3 regions of the Lentibacillus juripiscarius genome follow, and region 2 is predicted to be linked to each of the others. Evidence: riboswitches for the same ligand, from Rfam matches in the RefSeq annotation. Region 2 holds a riboswitch; each other region holds the start of a gene.
What was found. Region 2 has a riboswitch for S-adenosylmethionine ahead of ACFSUO_RS10395 (methionine ABC transporter ATP-binding protein). Riboswitches for the same ligand answer to the same signal wherever they lie in the genome.
Positions count from the first base shown of each region.

Region 1: it holds a riboswitch for S-adenosylmethionine, as region 2 does, so the genes downstream of both, ACFSUO_RS15995 (PLP-dependent aspartate aminotransferase family protein) here and ACFSUO_RS10395 (methionine ABC transporter ATP-binding protein) in region 2, are expected to answer to the same signal.
Region 3: it holds a riboswitch for S-adenosylmethionine, as region 2 does, so the genes downstream of both, ACFSUO_RS04730 (carboxymuconolactone decarboxylase family protein) here and ACFSUO_RS10395 (methionine ABC transporter ATP-binding protein) in region 2, are expected to answer to the same signal.

Region 1 covers NZ_JBHUNA010000042.1:2,571-10,727, reverse strand. The annotation lists gene ACFSUO_RS16005 (SGNH/GDSL hydrolase family protein) at 1-865, opposite strand, end outside; gene metX (homoserine O-acetyltransferase MetX) at 1,477-2,529, opposite strand; gene ACFSUO_RS15995 (PLP-dependent aspartate aminotransferase family protein) at 2,638-4,386, opposite strand; SAM riboswitch class I at 4,513-4,622, opposite strand; gene rarD (EamA family transporter RarD) at 4,696-5,598, opposite strand; gene ACFSUO_RS15985 (hypothetical protein) at 5,815-6,327, opposite strand; gene megL (methionine gamma-lyase) at 6,432-7,649, shown strand; gene ACFSUO_RS15975 (hypothetical protein) at 7,848-8,012, opposite strand; gene ACFSUO_RS15970 (hypothetical protein) at 8,060-8,157, opposite strand, start outside.
Region 2 covers NZ_JBHUNA010000021.1:119,752-127,908, reverse strand. The annotation lists gene ACFSUO_RS10430 (deoxynucleoside kinase) at 1-491, shown strand, start outside; gene ACFSUO_RS10425 (hypothetical protein) at 527-883, shown strand; gene proC (pyrroline-5-carboxylate reductase) at 878-1,693, opposite strand; tRNA gene ACFSUO_RS10415 (tRNA-Ser) at 2,176-2,268, opposite strand; gene ACFSUO_RS10410 (M20 family metallopeptidase) at 2,338-3,537, opposite strand; gene ACFSUO_RS10405 (MetQ/NlpA family ABC transporter substrate-binding protein) at 3,663-4,478, opposite strand; gene ACFSUO_RS10400 (methionine ABC transporter permease) at 4,510-5,160, opposite strand; gene ACFSUO_RS10395 (methionine ABC transporter ATP-binding protein) at 5,150-6,181, opposite strand; SAM riboswitch class I at 6,254-6,356, opposite strand; SAM riboswitch class I at 6,442-6,545, opposite strand; gene serS (serine--tRNA ligase) at 6,634-7,908, opposite strand.
Region 3 covers NZ_JBHUNA010000007.1:138,267-146,423, forward strand. The annotation lists gene ACFSUO_RS04720 (sodium:solute symporter family protein) at 1-676, opposite strand, end outside; gene ACFSUO_RS04725 (LLM class flavin-dependent oxidoreductase) at 737-2,110, opposite strand; gene ACFSUO_RS04730 (carboxymuconolactone decarboxylase family protein) at 2,159-2,827, opposite strand; SAM riboswitch class I at 3,037-3,143, opposite strand; gene ACFSUO_RS04735 (hypothetical protein) at 3,317-3,757, shown strand; gene ACFSUO_RS04740 (ABC transporter ATP-binding protein) at 3,800-4,825, opposite strand; gene ACFSUO_RS04745 (ABC transporter ATP-binding protein) at 4,825-5,844, opposite strand; gene ACFSUO_RS04750 (ABC transporter permease) at 5,872-6,729, opposite strand; gene ACFSUO_RS04755 (ABC transporter permease) at 6,767-7,711, opposite strand; gene ACFSUO_RS04760 (ABC transporter substrate-binding protein) at 7,958-8,157, opposite strand, start outside.

The DNA.
Region 1 (8,157 bases), on a different contig from region 2:
AGCCCCGGTGATTAGGATGGAAATGATCATCCGCGAGTAAGTCGTCATCGCCATCTGTCGTGTTAAACAAATCGGCTATCGGGATAAAATTCGTTTGCTTAAATTGGGATGTGACCGTTTCCCCTGTCTGATTCCAATTTTTAACGATTGTATTAAGTTCTTCAATGTCCTGAAAGTAGCGCCCGAACGGGTTATAAAACCCAATCAGGTAAATAGCCGCATCGTCATTCAGATCCTTCATCGTCTGAAAAATCTCCTGAAGCTGTCTTTTGTACGTCTCCTGTGGCTGTTCGAAGTCGCTCATCTCCAGGCTGGTGAAATTTTGCTTCAGTACTTGCATAATGTCGTTGGCGCCAATCGTGATCAGGATAATGTCCGCCCTTTTGATGGATTGTTCAATTTCCGGTTTATCCAGACGCTTTAAAAGCTGATCGGATCGATTGCCGCGCTTCCCGTAATTATCGAAGGAGACGAGCTGCTTGTTCTGGTTGATTTTGCCTTCCAGAATGCCGACATACCCGCCTTCCACGACGTCATCCCCGACGCCTTGTGTCAGTGAGTCACCAATCGCGGTTACATGCATTTCTTCTTTTGTGAAAAAGTCCATCGTGCGCTGAACAGCCTCGTTTAGCAGTTCCTGCAGCTGGGAGACCGGCTCCTTAGTTGTTTCGTCAGGCTCTTCATCCTGCGCTTGAACGGTTTTATTGTCCGATTCGTCTTGTTCGGCTTCATCTGCTTTTTGTTCTTTCTGCGTGCTGGTATCCGCATTCGGACTGATCGGGCTTTCCGGCTGCTGCCACAGCAGAAAGACGCCCGCGACAAGAACTAATAAACTAAAAAAAATACCGAATTGCTTCTTGTTCATACGTTTCACACCTATGCTGTATAATCCTTGCTGCCGGCACCAGGTTTGCAAATAAGGAATTGGCGCCAAGTCTTTCCTGACGCAGCTGGTGAGGCTATGTTATAGTGTGCCAGCTGTCTTCTCCTGCCGTAAAGAAATTAGTGATTTGGAGCTTGGGTGGATGCTTGTATTTAAACGGTTACTACCAGTATTATTTATCCGTTTCTTTCATTATACCATGCTGCATAGTAAAAATAATCCCCGATATATCCTATGCCCCAACATACACATCCGCCCTTTCACGAAGGCGGATGCTGGTCGGTCCGGATGGCGGACGGGATTAGAAGGCAGTCAAAAGTTGGAACAGATTAATGCTTCCGTGCTCTGGGGTTGATCGTAGCTGCCGACGGGTTGATTCATGTCGCTGACGGTTGATTAAAACGTTTACGGGTTGATATATCCGGGGCACGTGTTGATATCCTGCGCCGACCAGTTGATTCATGCCACAAATCGGACGATATCTCACAGCCTTTTTTAATGCGACTGTAATCATTTCAATTAAAAAAGGAGCTTTGCACGGTGTTACGTACAATAGCTCTTTTCTAATTACAGATGCGGCTGTAAAAGCAATCTTAATAGGCTGATACGGTTTCACTTTTCAAAAAGGAACGGATAAGCGACCCCCACTTATCAAATTCAGTCAGGAAGCCGTCGTGGCCAAAATCTGTCTGAATATGATGATAGGTGCTGTTAGGCAATTCATTGGATAACTGCTTGATGACGGGGGGTTCATAGACGAGATCTTTGTCAAAGCTCATGACAAGTGTTGGCTGGTGCAGCTGTTTGGCCGCTTGTTTCCAGCCGCCGCGGCCGCCTCCGATATCATGATTGTTCATCGCCTCCAGCAATGTAAGGTAGCTATTGGGATCAAACCGGCTAATCAGTTTTTGCCCCTGATAATCCAAATAAGTGCTCACGTCAAATGCATCGTCGGTCTGTTTTCGGCCGAACCGCGCCCTGAAAAGATCCGGACTTCGGTACGTGACCATGCCAACCATCCGGGCGACAGCAAGCCCGTTCACTGCATCGTAATGACCACTTTGCCAGTTTGGGTCCTGCCTGATAGCAGTACTGGCGATATGGTTGAAGGCGATGCCATAGTCAGAGAAAACCGGTGTTGCTGCAAGGACAATGAGTTTTTCCATGAAGTTTGGATAGAGAAGGCCCCATTCCAGTACTTGCATACCGCCGAGCGATCCGCCGATGACCGCTTCGGCTTCTGTGATACCAAGCTTTTTCATTGCCTGATGCTGTGCATGGACCATATCCCTAACGGTAATCGGGGGAAAGTCACACGCATAGGCGCTGCCGGTTCTCGGGTTAGTAGAAGCGGGTCCAGTTGATCCGTCACAGCCGCCAAGGACATTGAGGGTCAGCACCCGATAATGGTCTGTATTAATCGGTTTGTCAGATCCAATCAGCCCGCTCCACCAGCCGGGATTGGTCTCGGTGCCAATAGCCAGATGGTTGCCTGTCAGTGCATGGCATACCAGAATAACAGGTGCGTCAGCCGGTCCGCTCCGTTCGTAAGCCATCGTAACATCAGCAATCGTGTCGCCTGATTCTGTCTGGAAAGGACCAATGGAAATGCTTCCCGTTTGCATCCTGGTGGCCGTGTTGTTCATCTGTGACCCGCTCCTTTTTCACCAAATTAATTTCCGTACAAAAGCCGGCCCGCATACCGTTTGCCCATCATCATCCGATGAAGACAAACGGACGGGCCTATACCTATATCAAACGTTGACAACTACTTGCTGGGCATTGCCGCTGCGCAGGCGTGCGGCTTCTTCAAAAGCATCTTTACCGGAAATAACGGTGATGCCTGCTGCAGTGGCTTTATCAACGGTTTCCGCAGCTGGCTGGGGCTGGACAGTCCACAGAATGCTGCCACCTTTTTGCGCCAGCTGGTCAATTAGTTCTGGTGCCAGCGACGCGTCTGAAGTCAGGACAGCATCAATTGTTGCAGGAGTTTCCGGCAATTCGATGCTGGCTGCTGCATCGGCGCTGGTTGTCTCGATACGAACGATTTGGAATCCGAGCTGCTCCAGCTGTTTGGCCTGACGGGACGCACTATCCGTTTCACCTTTTTCAATAACAGCGATCGTTTTTTTACGGAGCCCTCCATCGGCCCTGTCAAACGGTGATGAAAGAAGCCAGCTGATCGCGTCATCTTCAGTTGTCTTGATGGTTGGCGCTTCACCGGTTGCTTTGGCGATGGCCTGATCAAGATCTGCCAGCGTGTCTTCGGTTGATTCCAGTCCAATTGCCAGACGGACAAGTTCTTCCGTTACACCGCTTTTGACAAGATCCTTATCACTAAGCTGCTGGTGGGTCGTTGAAGCCGGGTGAATAATTAGTGATTTGGCATCACCAACATTGGCAACGTGTGACCAGAGTGTGATGTTGTCAATCAATTTTCTTCCGGCGTCACGTCCGCCTTTAATGCCAAATGTAATAATCGAGCCATATCCATTCTGCAAATATTTTTTGGCCATTTCATGGGACGGATGGTCTTTCAAGCCAGGGTAATTGACCCATTCCACGGCTGGATGCGCCTGCAAGTAAGCAGCAACTTTTTCCGCATTTTGGTTATGACGTTCGATGCGCAGATGGAGCGTCTCCAATCCCTGAAGCAGCAGAAAGGCATTTTGCGGACTTAAGCAGGCACCGATGTCACGCAGCATCTGGACTCTTAATTTCGTCGCAAATGCAGCTGGTTCAACGTCGACATACCGCAGGCCATGATAGCTCTCATCCGGTTCAGTTAATCCCGGGAATTTGCCATTGGCCCAGTTGAATCGTCCGCCGTCAACAACAACACCGGCGATGGCTGTTCCGTGACCGCCAATCCATTTTGTTGCAGAGTGGACGACAATGTCAGCGCCCCATGTGAGCGGTTTGGTGACATATGGTGTTGCAAATGTATTATCAATAATCAGTGGAATACCGTGGTCATGGGCGATACTGCCAATTGTCTCGATGTCGAGCACATTCAGACTCGGGTTCGTGATGATTTCGCCAAAAATAGCTTTCGTTTTGTCAGTGATGGCATTTTGGATTTCATCCGGGTCCGTTCCATCGACAAAAATAACATCGATCCCGTATTTTGGCAGCGTGTTCGCGAAAAGGTTGTACGTGCCGCCATACAGATTGCTGTCGGCAATGATCTCATCACCGCTGCCTGCGATATTCAGAATCGAAAGCGTAATGGCCGCCATGCCGGAAGAGGTAGCCACTGCAGCTGATCCGTCTTCCAGAAGTGCTATCCGCTGTTCGAATGCGTCAATCGTCGGGTTGCCGATACGAGTGTAAATGTTTCCCGGTTCCGCTAATCCGAACAGATTTTGCGCGTGCTCGGAGTCCCTGAATACATAGGATGTCGTCTGATAGATTGGCACCGCCCGTGACCCTGTTGCCGGATCCGGCTCCTGCCCGCCATGCAGAAATTGTGTTTCCTGATTGTGCAGATGAAAGTTTGTCATAAAAAATTCCTCCTTTTGGGTTACGTACTTTATTTTTGAACCTGTTCCATTTCGTCTGGAGGAAGAGGAGAAATGAAAAAGCCCCCTTCCATAAGAGAAGAGGGCTTTGTGTTTGAAACCGTCCTCCTCTTATCTTCCAGATCTCTACTGACCTGTAGGATTTAGCACCTTGCAAGACAAATCTTGCCGGTTGCCGGGCTTCGCAGGGCCTATCCCTCCACCGCTCTTGATAAGAGATGAAATTGTATTAATTTAATGAACATTATATACATGTGTTCATCTGAAAGTCAACAGGAAAATTGAAAAAAGTTAATTTCCTGCCTGACGCCGCACTGGCCTGCGATAGGTTGCACCCATATACAGGATCAAAGCAATCCAAATGAGCACAAATGATAACAAGTGTGCTGTGGAGAACGTTTCCCTGTACACAAACACACCGAGGATAAGCATGATGGTCGGAGCAATATACTGCAAAAAGCCAATCATCGATAATGGAATCTCTTTTGCTCCGAACGCAAACAGAAGCAAGGGCACAGCTGTTGCCACACCCGCACCAATCAGCAAAAGCCCTGTACCGGAAAACATAACAGCGCCCGATAGAGACTCCCCACTGAATAGAAACAGATACAATAGCGCCAGCGGAGTAACGATGATCGTTTCAACCGTCAGCCCGAACATGGCGCTGATATCCACCGTTTTTTTCAGCAGCCCGTATAAAGCAAACGTCAATGCCAACAGAATGGAGACCCATGGAAATACCCCGAAACTGACAGTCAGGTTAATGACGCCGATTGCGGCCAAAATGAATGAAAAAATTTGCCGCCGTGTCAGTGTTTCCTTGAGCACGACCATTCCCAGCAGGATACTGACAAGCGGGTTAATGTAATAACCGAGACTGGCCTGAATGACGTGATCATTATTCACCGCCCAGATGTAGGTGAGCCAGTTCATACTGATAACGACCGATGCCAGCGAGATACCGATCAGTTTCTTTTTATCTCTCAGAATGACTTTACATTCATGGATGAACGGCCTCCATTTCCTTACAGATAATACAACAATAATCATAAAGACAAATGACCAAATGATACGATGAGCAAGTATTTCACCGGCCGAAACCGCATCCAGCAGTTTCCAATAAATCGGCAAAAATCCCCACAAAATATACGCACCTGTCGCATACAAAATGCCTATTTTGTTTGCCTGGTTCATCTCGGGAACCCCCTTTATTCAAATGATTAAAACTTAATGAGTGCAGCGCTGATGAGCTGTCTTTTTTGCGCAGCAAACAGGCTGTCGTGTGTTTGTAAATAAGCCAATTTTAGAATCTATTTTGAAAAAAGGCAATTATGATGCACTGCAATGGGAGCATATTTTTGTGGAATGGTTCCTGGCACTTTTTTTGCGGCATAGTGAAAGATACTTGCGCTAATGGGATGATAGCTTTGCTTTAAGGTTGATACTTACAAACTGGTTAATACTTGCGGGCGACCGGTTGATATTTCCCGCATTCGGGTTGATTCTTCCGTAAACTAGTTGATACTTGCGGGTGACCGGTCGATATCCTGCGCGAACCGGTTGATATATCCCGCATTCCGGTTGATTCTCTCGTAAACGGGTCGATACTTGCGGGCGACCGGTCGATATCTCATGCGCACCGGTTGATATCTCCCGCATTCCGGTTGATTCTCTCGTAAACGGGTTGATTCTCGGCAGCAACCGGTCGATATTCCGCGCAAACCGGTTGATATCTCCCGCATTCCGGTTGATTCTTCCGTGAACGGGTTGATACTTGCGGGCGACCGGTTGATATCCTGCGCGAACCGGTTGATATCTCCCGCATTCGGGTTGATAATCTCCGCAAATAGGTCGATACCCCCACGAATAAATGGATAACCCTGCTATCGGACACCCTCCCAATTCAAACAGTATCTTTTTCATCACCCTCAGTAGAAAAAACGCTTTCAAATTACTGGCAAATGGAATATGATAATAGTATAGAAGGTTGTTAGTTTTCAGATTTCAAACAGGGAGGTATTTTGGCGATGGCGAATAACGATAAGTATTTTGAAACGTCTGTTATCCATGATGGCTATAATCCGGACTATATGCTGGGGAGTCTCTCAAGTCCTTTGTTCCAGACATCGACGTTCACGTTTGAAACAGCGGAGCAGGGGGAGCGCCGTTTTGCCGGAATGGAGGATGGTTATATTTATTCACGGCTGGGCAATCCAACGGTCTCAGTTCTGGAGGAGAAAATGGCGGCACTGGAAAATGGGGAGCGCGGGCTGGCATTCGGTTCAGGAATGGCGGCTGTTTCGGCAATTCTGATTGCGCTCACAAAGGCAAATGATCATATTTTATGTTCGTCAGGTTTGTATGGGTGCACGTTTGGACTTCTGACGATGATGGAGGAGAAGTACAATATAACGCATGACTTTTCCGACATGCGCACGAAAGAGGAGATTCGCTCACATATCAAGTCTGAAACAGCGTGCATCTATGTCGAGACGCCAATCAACCCGACGATGAAGCTGATCGACTTGGAAATGGTAGCCGAGGTTGCACACGAATATAATATCCCGGTGGTCGTCGATAATACATTTTCATCCCCGTATTTGCAGCGGCCGCTTGATTTGGGCTGTGATGTCGTTCTGCACAGTGCTACCAAATACATTGGCGGGCACGGGGACGTCATTGCCGGGGTCGCTGTCGGGAAAAAGGACTTTCTCGATGAGGTGGCGATGACGACGCTAAAAGATATTGGCGGTGTGATGGCCCCATTTGATGCATGGCTGCTGATCCGCGGGCTGAAAACATTGCCGATTCGGCTGGACCGGCATTGTGATAATGCGGAGAAAATGTTCGAGCGGCTCCGTCAGCATCCGAAAGTGGCTCGTGTCTATTATCCGAATGATGACACGCATCCTGATTATCCGATCCGGCAAAAGCAGATGAAACGCGGCGGCGGTGTTCTGTCGTTTGAAATCGACGGGACAAAAGCGGAGGCACAGCAACTGCTGAACAGCCTGAACTTCATCAAAATTGCTGTCAGTCTTGGGGATGCGGAAACATTGATTCAGCATCCGGCTACGATGACCCATGCGGTTGTTCCGGAAGCATCACGCACGGAAATGGGCATCAGTGACCAGCTGATTCGCTTATCGGTCGGTCTTGAGGCTTGGGTGGATGTCTGGGCTGATTTGGAACAGGCATTGAATCAACTGCAAACAGCAGGAACATATACAACTGTAAAGGAATAAACCCCACCTCAAGGTGCAGGCGCCTGTACAAGATTAACGCCTTTCAGCTCTGGATAAGAAAAATGCTAGTGCTTACAGCAGATCAATAACAGAAGTAGTAAAAATAAAAACGCTTAGATGTAATTAGATGTAATTCTGAGCGTTTTTTCAGCTTCTTATTCAACGTGCCGATACTTTAAACCATTCAGACTCTAAAAGTTAAAACATTTTTCCATTTTTAACAGTCTCGAGGTCCGTAATAATTTGATTGATTTGTTTCTTTAGCCATTTGGACTTTTTAAAGCTTAGCAGGTATAAAATTTTAAATAAATAAAGGTCAAACGTAGAAGTACCAACCTTATCCTGATTAGCAATGATATTCATAAGCTCACCTCCAACCTTTTACCGATTAAGTGCTACCGTTAACCATATTATACTCCATATTCAAGAAGGAGAAAACTGCCTATCCACAGAAAAATTGCAATTTGAGTTATGAGATACATTGCAAATTCAAAGGATGAGAGTTTTC
Region 2 (8,157 bases):
TGCAAACCTACTTCCTGGCTGAACGTTTTAAGGAACAAAAACGGATTTTTGAATATGGTGGCGGGTTTGTTCAGGACCGCTCCATTTATGAAGACACCGGCATCTTTGCCAAAATGCACTATGAAAATGGGACGATGCCGAAAACAGATTATGAGACATATACGAACTTGTTTGAGGCAATGGTCATGACACCGTATTTCCCGCATCCGGATCTCCTGATTTACCTTGAAGGTTCATTTGACGAAGTACTCGAACGTATTCAGAGCCGCGGCAGGCAAATGGAACAGGACACACCTGTTTCCTACTGGAGAGAAATGTACGACCGTTATGAGGATTGGATAAACAACTTTAATGCATGTCCGATATTGCGTATCAATATATCTGATTACGATCTGATAGAACAAGAAGAGTCAATTGAGCCAATCCTTGAGAAAGTCGGCCATTTCATCCAGCAGGCACGGAAATGGAAGACAAGAGAATTTATTAAATAGCAGGAAGGACTCCTAATCAGAAAGGAAGAATGATCATGGCGACCATTCGGACGGAAAATGAACGGGATTTGGTCGTAGAAGCTGATTTGTCTGACCTGCAGGCATTCATTGATGAAGCAGAACGGAATTTGGATGACTATAAAGATGAGATTGCCGTCATTCACGATAAGATGCCAAAGTTTGAATATATATACTTTTGCTCCTATGCCTATTCCACGTATCGCCTGCTCGAAGTGACATTTGACTTTGATACGAGTGAAGTCGTGCATATCCGGGTTTCCGCGCCTAATGAACTTTTCTATGCCTTCTATGGCATGATTGCAACACTCCACAAACAAGCAAAAGTACAGGAAAACAAGGAACTCGGTGCCAAACCGGTTCCTTGTTTATAATTTTTTCCCTAACTCAATCGAGCGCTCACGAGCGGTTTCGACACAGCTCATGACCGCTTCTTGAAAATTACCTTTATCCAAAGCCTCCAGCCCGGCCTGGGTCGTCCCCCCCGGACTTGTTATATTTTTACGAAGTTCAGCTGGATCCTGCCCAGAAGACTTCAACATTTCCCCGGCACCAGCAATTGTTTGTACAAGCAATTCGTGTGCAGTTTGTTTGCCAAGTCCCGCTTGTATGGCTGCCTCCTCCATTGCCTCGACCAGATAATACACATAGGCTGGTCCGCTTCCTGCAATGGCAGTAACCGTATGCATATCTTCTTCGGCAACTTCTGTAGCTGTTCCGATTGTGCTGAACAAATGAAGGGCAGTACGGAGATGATCCCCGGTGGCATACTTTCCCTTTGTAACAGCCGTAGCAGACTCACCGGCTGCTGCGGATGTGTTCGGCATCGCCCTGATCACCGGTATGTCACGACCCAGCAACTGTGAAATCGTGTCAGTTGATACACCGGCGGCAACAGATATAAGCAGCTGATCACTATCTAAATGATCCCGAATGGAAGCAACGGCTGCCTTTATATCGTATGGCTTAACAGCAAGCAAAACGGTACGAGCATCAGCAACAGCTTCCCGTTTATCCTCGACATATGGAATATGGTACTGCCTTTCTAAATGTTCCAGCCTCTCGAAATCCGATTTGTTTGTTACCATGATATTTTCTTTTGGCAAAAACTCACTGGCCAGTATGCCGGATAAAATAGATTCAGCCATCGAACCAGCGCCAATAAATGCCATTTTTTCGGACATAATCCAAATCCCTCCTTGAAATGAATGTAAAAAATCCCCAGTCCATCCTTGTAAAAGGACGGACTGGGGTTCCGTGGTACCACCTTTATTGGCATATCAAGATACAGTATGCCCACTCTCTTTGATAACGCATTGGGTATGCGGTCAGACATTGCTGACAACTCCAAGGCAGGTTTCACGTTAGCTTCATCCGATGGAATCTCGCAGCCGGTGAATTCCAATCTCTTGCGGCAGCTTTCCGCTACTGACCTCTTCTTCGTTCGTTTACCTTTATTTCCATGTACTATACCTGCTGCCACTCGTAATGTCAAGTGGTAGTCAGGTTGAAATCGCGACGTCCTCGAAAAAGGAACCCGCTTTTTCTTCGTGCGATGTAATTGCTGCCGAAGCCATCCTTGTCCTGTACGTCGAAAAAAAACCGCTACAGAAAATGTAACGGCCTGGTGGTTCTATCTCCAATTTTATGCGCGTTTGAAATTAAATGGAGGAGGTAGAGGGATTCGAACCCCCGCGCGGTTTGACCAGCCTGTCGGTTTTCAAGACCGATCCCTTCAGCCCGACTTGGGTATACCTCCATAAGACAAAATATACTATACCATTCATATAGGACATTGTCAACGGAGGCAGCCATTTTTTTAAGCTGATTAAGTGACCTCTTTGAATTCCCGGTAAATTTCCTCATACAAAGTCCTGTCCGTCAGAAGCTCTAATACTGTTAAAGCAGCTGCTTTAGCCCCTAGTATAAGTGCTTCATCTCCTTTTTCCGACTTTGCTGCTTCTCTGAATTCAACGGTATGGCCTACTAAATCACTTGGACCAATTTTAATATGTGGATGGATCGTCGGAACAACTTGACTCACATTGCCAACATCTGTGGAACCAAATGCGGTTCTTTCCTCCAAATTCACCGTCTCTCCCAAGCTTTCCATAACTTCTTTAAAGACGTTGTCAAAACGGTGATTAATAATAAAGTTATCTACTTCATTCTGAAAAGAAGAAATCTGTACCGATGCGCCTGTTGCCAGAGCTGCACCATTTGCAATCCCCTTTACTTTTTCTGTTATTTCATTGAGTACGGTTCTTGTCGCCGCACGTATAAAAAATCTTGCTTTCGCATATTCCGGAACGATATTCGGTGCATCACCACCATCGGTAATAATGCCGTGGATCCTTACATCAGAGGGAAGGTGCTGACGCAATGCATTAACGCCATTGAATAACTGAATGACACTATCCAATGCATTAATGCCCTTTTCAGGTGCTGCTGATGCGTGTGCCGGTTTACCAAAAAACTCAAAGTCCAGTGGATCAACACCCAGCGTTGGGCCGGTTAAAGTTGTTTCATTGCCAGGATGAAGCATGATTGCGGCGTCTATTCCTTCAAGCAAACCTGCCTTTACAAAACTTCCTTTCGCACTTCCATTTGGCCCGCCTTCTTCTGCAGGCGTTCCAAGTACGAAAAGTTCCCCGCCTATGTCGTCGATTACCTTACTTAATGCAACTGCAGCTGCAACGCTTGTTGTTCCAATGATATTATGCCCGCAAGCATGGCCGATTTCCGGTAATGCGTCATACTCTGCCAACAGTCCAATTCTAAGCCCATTTTTCTTCCCCTTTCTGCTGGCCAAAAATGCCGTTTCATGCCCTGCAACACCTTTGTCTACATGGAATCCTTCATCAGTTAAAATATCCGTTAAAACCTTTGAAGCAAAAAATTCCTCATTTCCAACCTCCGGATGATTGTGGATATCATGACTCGTCTGAAGATAGCGTGCCTTATTGTCTTCAATGTTCTCCGTAATACGCATTCTAATCTCCTGCAAATTGCTTTTTGTCACTGCCATTCCAAACACCTCTTTGTGATTTATTACCTAGTCCGCATCCCACATACATTTTGCTTTCCGCGGTCGAGTGTTTTCTTCCATCAAATAACAACAATCTATACGAAAGCAGCCTTTATTATGAATGGTTACCAGCCTATTTTCTCCAATGGTACAAAAGTCGGTATCTGGTTTCCGTCGTATTCCTTTTCTATCAGTTCCTTCACATCGTCGGACTGGTATATATCAGCTAATTTCTGCAGTGTTTCGTCATCTTTATCTTTTTCCTGTACGGCAATGATGTTAATGTATGGTGTTGCTGTTTCATTCTCATGAAAAATGGAATCGTCTAATGGACTGAAGCCTGCGTCGACAGCAATACCGTTATTGATGATGGATGCTGCAACATCTGGCAGGACACGCGGCGTTTGTGCGGCCACAAGTGTTTCAAACGTCAGACTCTTTGGATTTTCCGCAATTTTATCGATAGACCCGTTCCCATCAAAATCCTCCACAAGTTCAATTAGTCCGGCTTCCTGAAGCAGCAGCAATCCGCGGCCCATATTCGTTGCTTCCTTTGGCAAGGCAATAGTTGCACCTTCTGGAATTTCTTCCGGAGAATCATATTTTTCAGAGTAAAGCCCCATTGGTGCGATGACTGTTGTCGCAATCGGTGCTAAATCCAAATCGTGCTCCTCGATAAATGCATCAAAATAAGATACTGTCTGAAAGGCGTTAGCATCCAGTTCCCCTTCCGCTAATGCCAGATTTGGCTGAACATAATCAGAAAAGCGGACAATCTCAACATTTATTCCTTCTTTTTCAGCCTTTTTAGCAACAAAATCCCAGACCGTTGTATCCGAACCACTGATCCCAACTTTTACAGTTGATACTGCATCACTGGAACATGCACTGCTAACCGCTATTAAACTCATAAACAATAAAAACAAACCAATTTTTCTCATATTTCCTGCACCCCTTTGATATGTTCAGCTCTTAACGCCGTCTAACTTTTTTTGATAAAACATTCCCTGTCGTTTGCAATCCCTGCACCATGACAACCAGAATGGCTACGGTAATGACCATCACTGCCGTATCAAATCGCTGATAGCCATATGTGATCGCCAAATCACCAAGACCTCCCCCGCCAATGGCACCAGCCATAGCTGATGCACCAACTAACCCAATGGTTGCGATCGTTAATCCCAGTAAAAGTGAACTTAATGCTTCCGGTATCAAAAAACGAATAATGATTTGCCATGGTGTCGCTCCCATTGCTTGTGCCGCCTCCATCACACCCGGGTCAACCTCAAGCAGGGAGTTTTCAATTAACCGGGCAATGTATGGGCCTGAAAAAAGCACCATTGGCACAATTGCAGCTGCAGTACCAATTGATGTCCCGACAATCAAGCGTGTAAATGGAATAACAGCAACCATCAGGATAATGAAAGGTATGGAACGGAACACGTTTACGAACGCATTCAGCACCTTAAAGATTAGAGCATTTTCCCATAAATGCCCTTCACGGGTTACGACAAGCAAGATTCCTAACGGCAAACCAATTAGTATAGCAAACAATAATGAAAATACCACCATTGCAGCAGTTTCCCCCAATGCTGCAATAATTTGATTCCAATCAACCAGCATCTTCCAAAACCTCCTTAATCGTTACTTCTTGCTGATTAATATACATGAGTACCCTATTAATCTCTTTCGTTTCTCCCTGAAATTGAATAACCAAATTTCCAAATGGTATTCCCTGTAATTCAGTTATGTTGCCAAACAACACATTTACTTCCACATTAAAATGCTTCGCTATTTGTGAAAGCAGCGGATCCCCGGTAGCTTCACCAAAAAACACAACTCGGTAAATCTGGTTCGTTTCCCCTTGAGAACGGATTAATTGATGGACAGATTCCGGTATTTCATCATGCATGACCGTGCTGACAAAATTGTAGGCAACGGCTGTCTTTGGCCGAGCAAACACTTCAAAAACAGAACCGGATTCCACTACTTCACCCTGATCAAGAACGGCGACCTTATCACAAATCTCGCGAATAACTCCCATCTCATGCGTAATAATCAAAATGGTAATGTTATATTCCTGATTAATCTTTTTCAGCAGATTTAAAATCGAATTAGTTGTCTGCGGATCAAGTGCCGATGTTGCTTCATCACACAGCAGGACTGATGGCTGCGTTGCTAAGGCCCGTGCAATGCCTACCCGCTGTTTCTGTCCTCCTGATAATTGGTCCGGATAGTTATCTGCTTTGTCACGCAGCCCAACGAAATCCAGCAATTCCTCGACCCGCTTCTTCACCTCTTCTTTTGGTTTTTTCATAAGCAATAATGGCATTGCCACATTGGTGAAAACTGTTTTAGAATCTAGCAGGTTGAAATGCTGGAAAATCATACCGATATCTCGTTTTGCTTCTCTTAATTCCTTAGGGGAAAGGCGAAGCAAATCCTGATTATTAACAGTAATCGTTCCATGGGTTGGCCGCTCAAGCAGATTGACACAGCGGATCAATGAACTTTTCCCAGCGCCGCTGAAGCCAATAACACCATATATTTCACCTTTCTCAATCTGTAAATTCACATCATCCAAGGCCTTAACTTCCTTTTCTCCACCTTGATAAATTTTTGTGACATTCTCTAATGTAATCAATGATTCCCCTCCTTAAAGTAAAAAAATACCTCTTTCTGATAGATAGGAAGAGGCATTTTTTGTATTATCCTCTTCTTATCTTTCAAGTCTGTTGCTTGCTGGATTTGGCACAGTACTAAAAAAGTCCGCTGCCGAGGCTTCCAAGGGCCAGTCCCTCCACCTCTCTGGATAAGAAGTTCGTTCTTATTTAGTTTTGGAAATGAAAAAATCTCTTCTTATGGTCAAAATAAAAAGAGATTTGCAAACAGATCCGCTCTCTCTTCTTATTTTCCAAGCAAATGCTTGTTGGATTTGGCACAGTACTTAAATAAGTCCGCTGCCGAGGTTTCCAAGGGCCAATTCCCTCCACCTCTCTAAATAAGAAGTTTGATTATTTAATTTAAAATAAAGCTTACTATCATTTAGATTATTTGTCAATACATTTTAAAAATAAATCTGATCCAGTTACTTGACTATTTGATGACTTCCTTTCCGCCCATATACGGCCGGAGTACTTTCGGGACGACAACAGAGCCATCCTCGCGCTGGTAATTTTCCAGAATAGCAGCGAGGGTTCGGCCCACTGCAAGGCCTGAGCCATTTAATGTATGCACATATTCTGGTTTTCCCTTTTCTTCACGGCGAAAACGAATGCCAGCGCGCCTTGCTTGGAAATCCTCAAAATTGGAGCAGGACGAAATTTCGCGGTATGTGTTCTGGCTTGGGATCCATACTTCAATATCGTATTTTTTAGCAGCAGTAAAGCCTAAGTCGCCCGTGCACATGCTCATCACACGATACGGCAGGTTCAGCTGCTGCAGCACTTTCTCGGCATGTCCGGTCAGCACTTCTAATGTGTCATATGAATCTTCCGGTTTGGTGAAATGAACCAGTTCCACTTTGTTAAACTGGTGCTGGCGAATAAGCCCGCGTGTATCCCGTCCAGCAGAGCCTGCTTCAGAGCGGAAGTTAGCACTGTATGCCACATATTTTCTTGGAAGGTCGTCCACACTTAGAATCTCATCCCGGTGATAGTTCGTCACTGGCACCTCAGCCGTTGGAATCAGGAAATAGTCCCAATCAGCCAGTTTAAATACATCCTCGGCGAATTTAGGCAGCTGTCCAGTTCCTGTCAGGCTTCCGCGATTGACAATCTGTGGCGGCATCATTTCCGTGTACCCATGTTCGTCTGCATGCAAGTCCATCATGAAGCTAATCAATGCTCGTTCCAGTCGGGTCCCAATTCCTTTATAGAATACAAAACGGCTTCCCGTAACTTTGGCAGCCCGTTCGAAATCCAGAATACCTAGGTTTGTGGCAATATCCCAGTGCGGTTGCTCGGTAAAATGAAATTCCGGCCGGTCGCCCCACTGACGCACTTCTACATTATCATCTTCATCCTCGCCAACCGGGACACTTTCATGCGGAATGTTCGGGATGGACAGCATCATCATTTCCAAGGCTTCTTCAATTTCTTTCAATTCTCCATCCAACTCTTTGATTTGATCGCCGACTTCGCGCATCTCTTTAATGGCAGATTCGGCATCTTTTTTCTCTTTTTTTAGAGCAGAAATCCGTTTGGATGTTTCATTGCGTTTGGCCTTCAATTTCTCTGCTTCCGAAATAAGTGTTCTTCGGCGTTCGTCAAGCTCACTAAACTTCTCCAGTTCTGATAAATCCTCTCCGCGGTGAGACAACTTTTCCTTTACTTCCTGAAAATTATTACGCAAAAATTTCATGTCCAGCATGGCTATATCCTCCTTTTAGTGTTTAAAATAGGCTCTTTTCGCACATGTTGTTGTTTTTCGCAGTTGATAAAAAAAGCGACATACTGAAAACTAATTTGTGTTCGACACCGCAACAATGGTAAGAAGTCGAATAGCACAAAACCAGCGAGGAAATACACGGAGACTCCTCGAAAATAAAAACCAATTTTCTTCGTGCGATGCATCGCTGCCGAAGCCTTCCTTGTCCTGCGGGAACAGTGGCCTACGTGA
Region 3 (8,157 bases), on a different contig from region 2:
CCTGAGCACTGAGACTACCCGCAATGCTGGTAAATGTTGCCGTAATGCCCCCATCCCAGAAAATTACAATACCGGAAATAAATATAGCAAGACCAGCAATCGCCATCATGACTGCCTGGACGGCATCTGTGTAGATATCGGCAAAGGCACCACCTACAAACACATAAAGAACAACAATAGCTGTAATGAATATCAACCCACTTGTGTAGGACATTCCTAGAAGATGTTCAAAAATCCGCGCACCTGCCACAAACTGACCGGCTATATAAAAAATGTTGAAAAGTAGAATCAGCCCTGTTCCCACTCTTAAAATATCACTATTATAAAAATCACCGAGCCAGTCCGGAAGGGAGAGTGACTTTTGCTTCGTATTCAGTTTCCTCACCTTTTTGGCGACCATCATCACCCCTATCGGCCCACCGCCAATCATTGCCAGAAACAGCCAAAGGGTGGACAATCCCCAATCATGGGTCCAGCCTGGATACCCAAGAAAAGTAGCAGCACTTAAATAAGTTGCGGCAAAAGATAGACCAAGTACGTACGGTCCCAATCCTCCCCCACCAGTTGCAAAGTCGCTGACACTTCTCGTTTTTCTGGCACTTACAAAACCAAGGACGAACATGACAACTAAAAATATGGCAAACCCAATCCATGTATACAACGTAATTGTACTCAATTCTGACCTCCTCCACGTGTGCAATTTCATTTATCAGTAAAAGAGGGGGCACTCCCCTCTTTAATTCGACTGCAAGCTGCCCAGATTTCTCGCTGGATGATTGCGAGGCAGATGGGTTCGCCCTTTTCCAAACATATTCTCCCTTAGTGTCTTTCCTTCATATTCCGTCCGGTAAATGCCGCGTTTCTGTAGTTCAGGCACAACAAAATCCACAAACTCCCGAAACGTCTCCGGCGAGTAGGTCTGTGCGATATTGAAACCATCGACATCGCTTTCAATAGCCCATTCCTCGATTCGATCTGCAATCTGTTCAGGCGTCCCAATAAACTTCACGGTACCATTCCCAAGCCCATGATTTTTGATGGCCTCCCGCAATGTCCATTTCTTATTCGGATCTTTCGTATACATATCCAGATTTCCCTGAACCGCTTCTGTTTCGATATTTTCAATATACTGATCTGGATCGTATTGAGAAAAATCAATTCCCGTATGTCCGGACAGCAGAGAAGCTGTTCCTTCATAGCTGACATGATTAGTCAAATCTTCATATTTCGTATACGCTTCTTCTTCCGTCGACCCGATAATCGGCAGGATCATCGGAAAAATGAGAACATCCTCCGGGTATCTTCCCTGTTCCTGTGTTCGTTTTCGGATGTCTGCAACATAGGCCTTTAATGCATCCAGTGAATGATTTTTGGTAAAAACAGCTTCAGCATGTTTGGCTGCAAAATTTCGCCCTTTTGGTGAAGCTCCTGCTTGGAACAGAACCGGTGTACGCTGGGGCGAAGGTTCGACCAAATGCGGACCCGGTACATTGAAGAATTCACCTTCATGCTTAATCAGCCGAACCTTTTCAGGGTGTGCAAATGTATCAGTTTCTCTATCATAAACAACAGCATCATCTTTCCAGCTATGTTCCCAAAGTTTATAGACGACTTCCAGAAACTCATCTGCACGATCATAGCGGAGTTCCTTGGGAAGACGGCCGGAAAGTCCGAGATTGACTGCTTCGCTTTCCAAGTAAGATGTCACCACATTCCAAGCGACTCTTCCCTCCGTTAAATGATCGAGCGTTGATAATTGTCGTGCCAGTGCATATGGCTGTGCATAGGTAGCAGAAATCGTTGGCGCAAAGCCTAGATGTTCCGTTACAGCAGCCATAGCAGAAATCGGACTTAGCGGGTCATGAGCTGGGAGTTGGACAGCATGCTGAGCAGCTGCTTCATGGCTATTTCCATATACACTGTACGTTCCAAGTACATCAGCGATAAACATTGCATCAAATTTCCCGCGTTCCAAAATTTTTGCTGTTTCTGTCCAATATGACAAGTGGTTATGATTTACCCCCTGATCCTTTTCATGTTTCCATAATCCCATTGAGTGGGGGGAAGGTGAATTTTGGATAAATCCATTTAAGTGAATTTGTTTTGTCATTGATCAGTACTCCTTTTCTATTGTTTTTAATTGGTGCTTCCCGGTGACTTATGCCTCATCGTAAGCATTTAAAGCATTCACACTATGTGCAATGGCTGATCCCGCTTTTAAAGCCACTGCCACAAAAATAGCTTCAGATATTTCCTTTAAACTTGCTCCCGATTTTTTGGCATTTTTCGTATGCAAATCGATGCAATAAGCACAGCCTGTGGTATGTGCTGATGCCACCGCAATTAATTCTTTTTCTTTTTCAGTCAGCTTACCTGCAGTGATGGACTTCTGATCAAAAGCAGCGAATGCCTTGAATGTATCGCCATTGAGTTGATCAAATTCCTTCAACCTTTTGAAATAGGATGCTTTATATAGCTCCTCATCTCTTTCCCCATCAAATGCATTCAGGGCGTTCACACCGTGGGCGGCTGCCGAACCTGCCTTCAATGCCGTTGCCACGAAAATAGCCTCCGCTACTTCCTCTTTGTCAGCATCATTTTTCTTCGCATTCCCCACATGTAAATCAATACAGTACGGACATCCAGTAATGTGTGCCACTGCAACGGCAATCAATTCCTTCGTTTTTACCGACAAACCCCCCTCGGTCAATGCCTTGTCATTAAATGCAAAAAAGGATTGAAATGCCTCCGGTGCATATTCCTTTAATTCAGTAATCCGGCCAAAATACGATTTTTTATATAAGCTGTCCGTTTTTGTCAATGTAATCTCTCCTATAAATTTTTTTGTAATGAATTAGTAGGTCAGTCATTAAAGTAGGGCATTGCTCTTTTATTCACCTCCCGTGATTAAACATATTTACCCTATATATTTACTTGGTTTTTGGCCGATCTTTATCAAATAATCGGTTCCTACCAATTCATTTAGAACGAAAAAAACCTCTCCCGATGAGGAAGAGGTTTTTTTCATTACACACTTTCTCATCTTTCAAGCGAATGCTTGCTGGAATTAGCACCTTATTACTATCAAGTAATGGTTGCTGCGGGATTATAGGACCAGTTCCTCCCCCGACTCTGGATAAGAATCATTTTATTAAATTTTAAGATTTCTTAGCATCATATCGTACACTGAATTAACTGTCAAGCATAAATTGTTTGTTTTTCAGAAAATGGTTAAATCATATGGCTATTATGCTCTATGTTATCCGAATACGATACAATTTGTTATAATAAAGTATCAAAATACGGAGGGTTTTTTATGGAACAAAACAAGATTTCACTGATGGAAGCGTATATGATTGAAACACTGCGCAGCAATGGTATTTCCGATGACGAATTGCTCACTCAAATTAACAGAAAAGATATCAGCCCATGGAAGGATTTAAGCACCCAATTTGACTTCAGCGAGCTTATTAAACTTAGTGAGCAGGATGAAGAAGCATTTAAATCGATTATTATGGATGGCTATAAGATAAAATTTGTTACCTTTAAAGGCTTGCAGAACCTATTAAAACTTAAGTTCAATATGATCCAAGAGAAAGATTATACTCTTACGGATAAAGGCCTGACAGGTCTGACAATGAACGACGAACAATTAAACATGCTCAGGCAGATGCTGTCCAGCAATTGGTCGATTGATGAAACATCCACTGAAAACAGCGATCACCTAAGCAAGGAACTTAAGGTTGAACTAATCTAATTGTATGCATGTTCAACGTTATAATTTGAGGAATAATGCCATTCAATCCGGTTGTTTTCCGACGCTCTTGCCGAATTCATCCAGGGTATCCGATTCAATAGGGAAAAAGCAAGATACATAATGGTCATTGCTCCCCTTCGTTTCCATCAGAGGGGTATTTTCTTTGCAATAATCCCGTGCAAGCGGGCATCTGGTATGAAAAACGCAGCCCGAGGGCGGATTTGCAGGAGATGGTAATTCTCCATTTAGTACAATTTGCTCACGATTTTTTTCTCTGTCAGGGTCCGGCAAAGGAATTGCTGACAACAGTGCATTGGTGTAAGGATGACGTGCGTTTCTATAAAACGAATCACTATCAGACATCTCCATCATTTCCCCTAAATACATGACCCCTACCTTATCCGCGATATGTTTTATTAACGACAAGTCATGTGCAATGAATACATATGTGATATTTAACTCTTTCTGCAAATCCTCTAGTAAATTAATAACCTGTGCCTGAACGGACACGTCCAGTGCACTCACTGGCTCATCACAAATAATCAATTTCGGCTCTAATGCAATGGCACGTGCAATTCCGATTCGCTGTCTTTGACCACCGGAAAATTCATGCGGAAGCCGGTTATAGTGGTCATCTGGATTAAGGCCAACAAGTTCCATCAATTCCTTCACACGTCGTTCTAAATGATTGGTCTTATTATAAGCCCTTAATGGTGCTGCAATAATATCGCCGACTTTCATCCGTGGGTTAAGACTTGTGAATGGGTCCTGGAAAACCATTTGAATATCACGTCGGAGCTGATGCATTTGTTTCGCGTTATAACTGGTAATACTTTCGCCTTCAAATAAGATATCGCCCGATGTCGGCTTCTCAAGACCGACAATCGTTCTGGCTAGTGTACTTTTACCGCAGCCAGATTCTCCGACAATACCAATGGTTTCACCTTTATTAACGGATAAACTGACACCATTAACCGCCTTGACGTAATCGTCACTTTTTTTAAACAGGCCTCTATTCACAGGGAAATGAACGTTTAAATCACGTATATTTAGTAATTCATCAGACATTATGGTGTCACTCCTTTCTGCTCGGCAACATCAATCTGCTGCTTCTTTTCATCAATGTCAGCTTTGGATAGGATACAAGCCGCATAATGCTCCTCTCCACGTTCCGTTAATACAGGATCAGCTTCCAGGCATTTCGATGAAGCAAACGGACAGCGCGGATGGAAGTTGCATCCTTCAGGTGGACTGATTAGATTTGGTGGCTGTCCCTGAATGCTTAAGAGACGTCCATTTGCTTGTGAGTCAAGTCGTGGTAAGGAGCGTAAAAGGGACCATGTATACGGCATTGACGTCCGATAAAATATATCATTCACACTTCCTTCTTCGACGATTCTACCTGAGTACATAACCAGCAACTTATCCGCCAGATTGGCAACAACACCTAAGTCATGCGTGATAATGATAATAGCCATTCCATACTTGTTTTGGATATGCTTCATTAAACTCAATATTTGTGCCTGAATCGTGACATCCAAAGCGGTTGTCGGCTCATCAGCAATAAGCAATTTCGGTTTGCAGGCTAGCGCAATGGCAATCAGGACACGCTGTCTCATCCCCCCTGAAAATTGATGTGGGTACTCATGCATACGGCGCTCTGGATCGGGAATCCCAACGTCTGACAACAGCTCAATTGCCTTTTTTTCAGCATCTTTTCGGAGGGAGTCCTGATGCGTCCGAATGGCCTCAATTAACTGAGCACCAATTTTAAATACCGGATTTAAACTTGACATTGGATCCTGAAAAATCATCGCAATATCTTTTCCCCGAATCTTACGGATTTCCCGCTTATTCATGTTGAGCAAACTCCTGCCTTCAAATTGAATGTCACCTTGCGGATAATAAACAGGTGGCTCCGGATTAAGCTGCATCACAGATTGGGCAAGAACACTCTTGCCACTCCCGGACTCACCTACAATTCCTACAGTTTGCCCTGCCTCCACTGTAAAAGATACACCATCAACTGCCTTAACAATGCCGCCGGAAGTATCTAGATTCACTTTTAGATTTTTCACCTCAAGCATTGGTATTTCCCCCTTAACCTTAATAAATCACGCATGCTTCTGCTTTTTATCCCTGAACAGTGCTTTTCCTGTTTTCTTCCGACTTTTACTGTGTGGGTCGAATGCATCGCGCAAGCCATCACCCAAAATGTTCAAGGGCAATACAGTCAGGACAATGGCGATACCAGGGAAAATAGAAAACCAGGGTGCAATTGTAATATATACTTGTGACTCCTGAAGCATATTTCCCCATGTAGGTGTTGACGGATCAACGCCTACCCCTAAAAAGCTGAGTGCTGCCTCTGCCAAGATGGCCTTTGCAAATATAAATGTTCCCTGCACAATAATGGGTGACAGCACATTCGGCAGCATATAACGAGATAAAATAACCGGATCCCTTTCTCCTGTTGTTTTGGCTGCCTCAATATACTGAACATTATTGATCTGTAAAACAGCTGAACGGACAATCCTAGTCATGACAGGCCAGAATGCAAATGTGAGTGCAATGATAATATTCACGACACTTCCTCCAAGTGCAGCAACGAGTGCCAGCGCAAGTAGCAGTGCCGGAAATGCCAGCATACCGTCAATAATACGCATAATAATAAAGTCTGCTTTTTTATAATAACCTGCAATCAACCCTGTTACAGTTCCCAATACAGTCGACAGCAAAGCCGTCACTGCCCCGACAAGCAAAGATACTCGTGCGGCTACTACCGTCCTTGCGAAGATATCCCTTCCAAAATTATCCGTACCGAACCAGTGCTCCGCTGATGGTCCGAGCAACTGCTTTTCTGTATCGATATCGGATGGTGATACCGGAAGCCACAGTGAAGCCGTGAGCGTTGCTGCTGTTATCAGGAACAGAACTGTCAATGCCAGCAGATTTCGTTTTTTCCTTAGCATATGAAAGCTCCTTTTTTAAATTGATTAAGCATCCTGACTAGTCGTAGCGAATTCGTGGATCTAGAAATGCATATAGAAGATCGACCAGTAAATTCACCAAAACATAAATACCAGCAATAAATAACACGACGCCCTGGATAACCGGATAATCCCGACGATGAATCGAATCAATTAGCAGTTGTCCGATTCCGGGAATCGTGAATATCGTTTCAATGATGACAGTGCCCCCCAATAAACCAGCTACCGTTGTACCGATGACTGTTGTCGTTGGTATAAGGGCGTTGGAAAACACGTGCTTTAAAAGGACAATACTTTCCCTTACACCTTTGGAACGGGCAGTCCGTATGTAATCCTGATTGACTGCTTCGAGCATCCCATCACGTAGCATGCGGGCAATTAGACCAATTTCAACGGCCGCCAGGACAAAGGCGGGGAGAAGCAGATGATAAAACCAACCTGCCGCATCCTCCATGATTGGAATATACCCTGCAACCGGGAAAATAGGAATCGCTACCCCAAAACCTAAAACAAGCAGCATAGCAAACCAGAACTCAGGAATGGACACCCCGAGAAGCGAAACGGAAATAAACAGTGGATCTAACGCTGTATGTCGCTTCCAGACGACAAAAATGGCTGTTGGGATGGCGATAAGTAAAATCAGGGTTAATGATAGCAACATTAAACTAAACGTTGGTCCAAAATGGCCCATGATGATCTGTGTAACTGGTTCAGATGAATAAACCGATTGCCCAAGATCTCCGGTCAATATATTTCCAATCCAGTCAAAAAACTGTATAACCATTGGCTTATCAAGACCTAGCTGTTTCTCTAGCTGCTCAATGCTTTCCTGTGAACTGTCCTCACCTAAAATGAGAAAAGCCGGGTTTCCAGGTGTCAGATGGACAATCATAAATACGATAATACTAACAATGAACATAACAGGTATAGCCGATAGCAGCCTGCGTATCGTATATTGCAGCAACCTTTCCCCTCCTCGCTGATAAAGTGAAACATCATTCAGTGGGGGTTTCTCTTCTACCCCCACTGAATGTTAGTTGAACGAATCGGACCTTTACAGGCAGTTGATCCCCCACTTATCTTTTTTCGTTTTCCTTAAAACCTTGAAGTGGGGGGCTTACTGCCTGTTAAGGCAGGATAAAAATGATACTTCGAGAAAATAGAAGCTCTTCAGGAAAGTTCCTGACGAGACTCCATGAACCCGGCTCTATTAGTCACTTTTCCATGTATTCCAAAATCGCTGACCAATCCAGCTGTTATAGTCTTTTATGTTAGTACTCTTAATATCTAGCGTCGATTCGTTACTAACTTTAATAAATGGAAGTTCTTGCCAGACAGTTTTGTTCATCTCGCCCAAAATATCTTGTTTTTCTTCACTGCTTTCTGCAATACTCCAGCGGTCCAATAGTT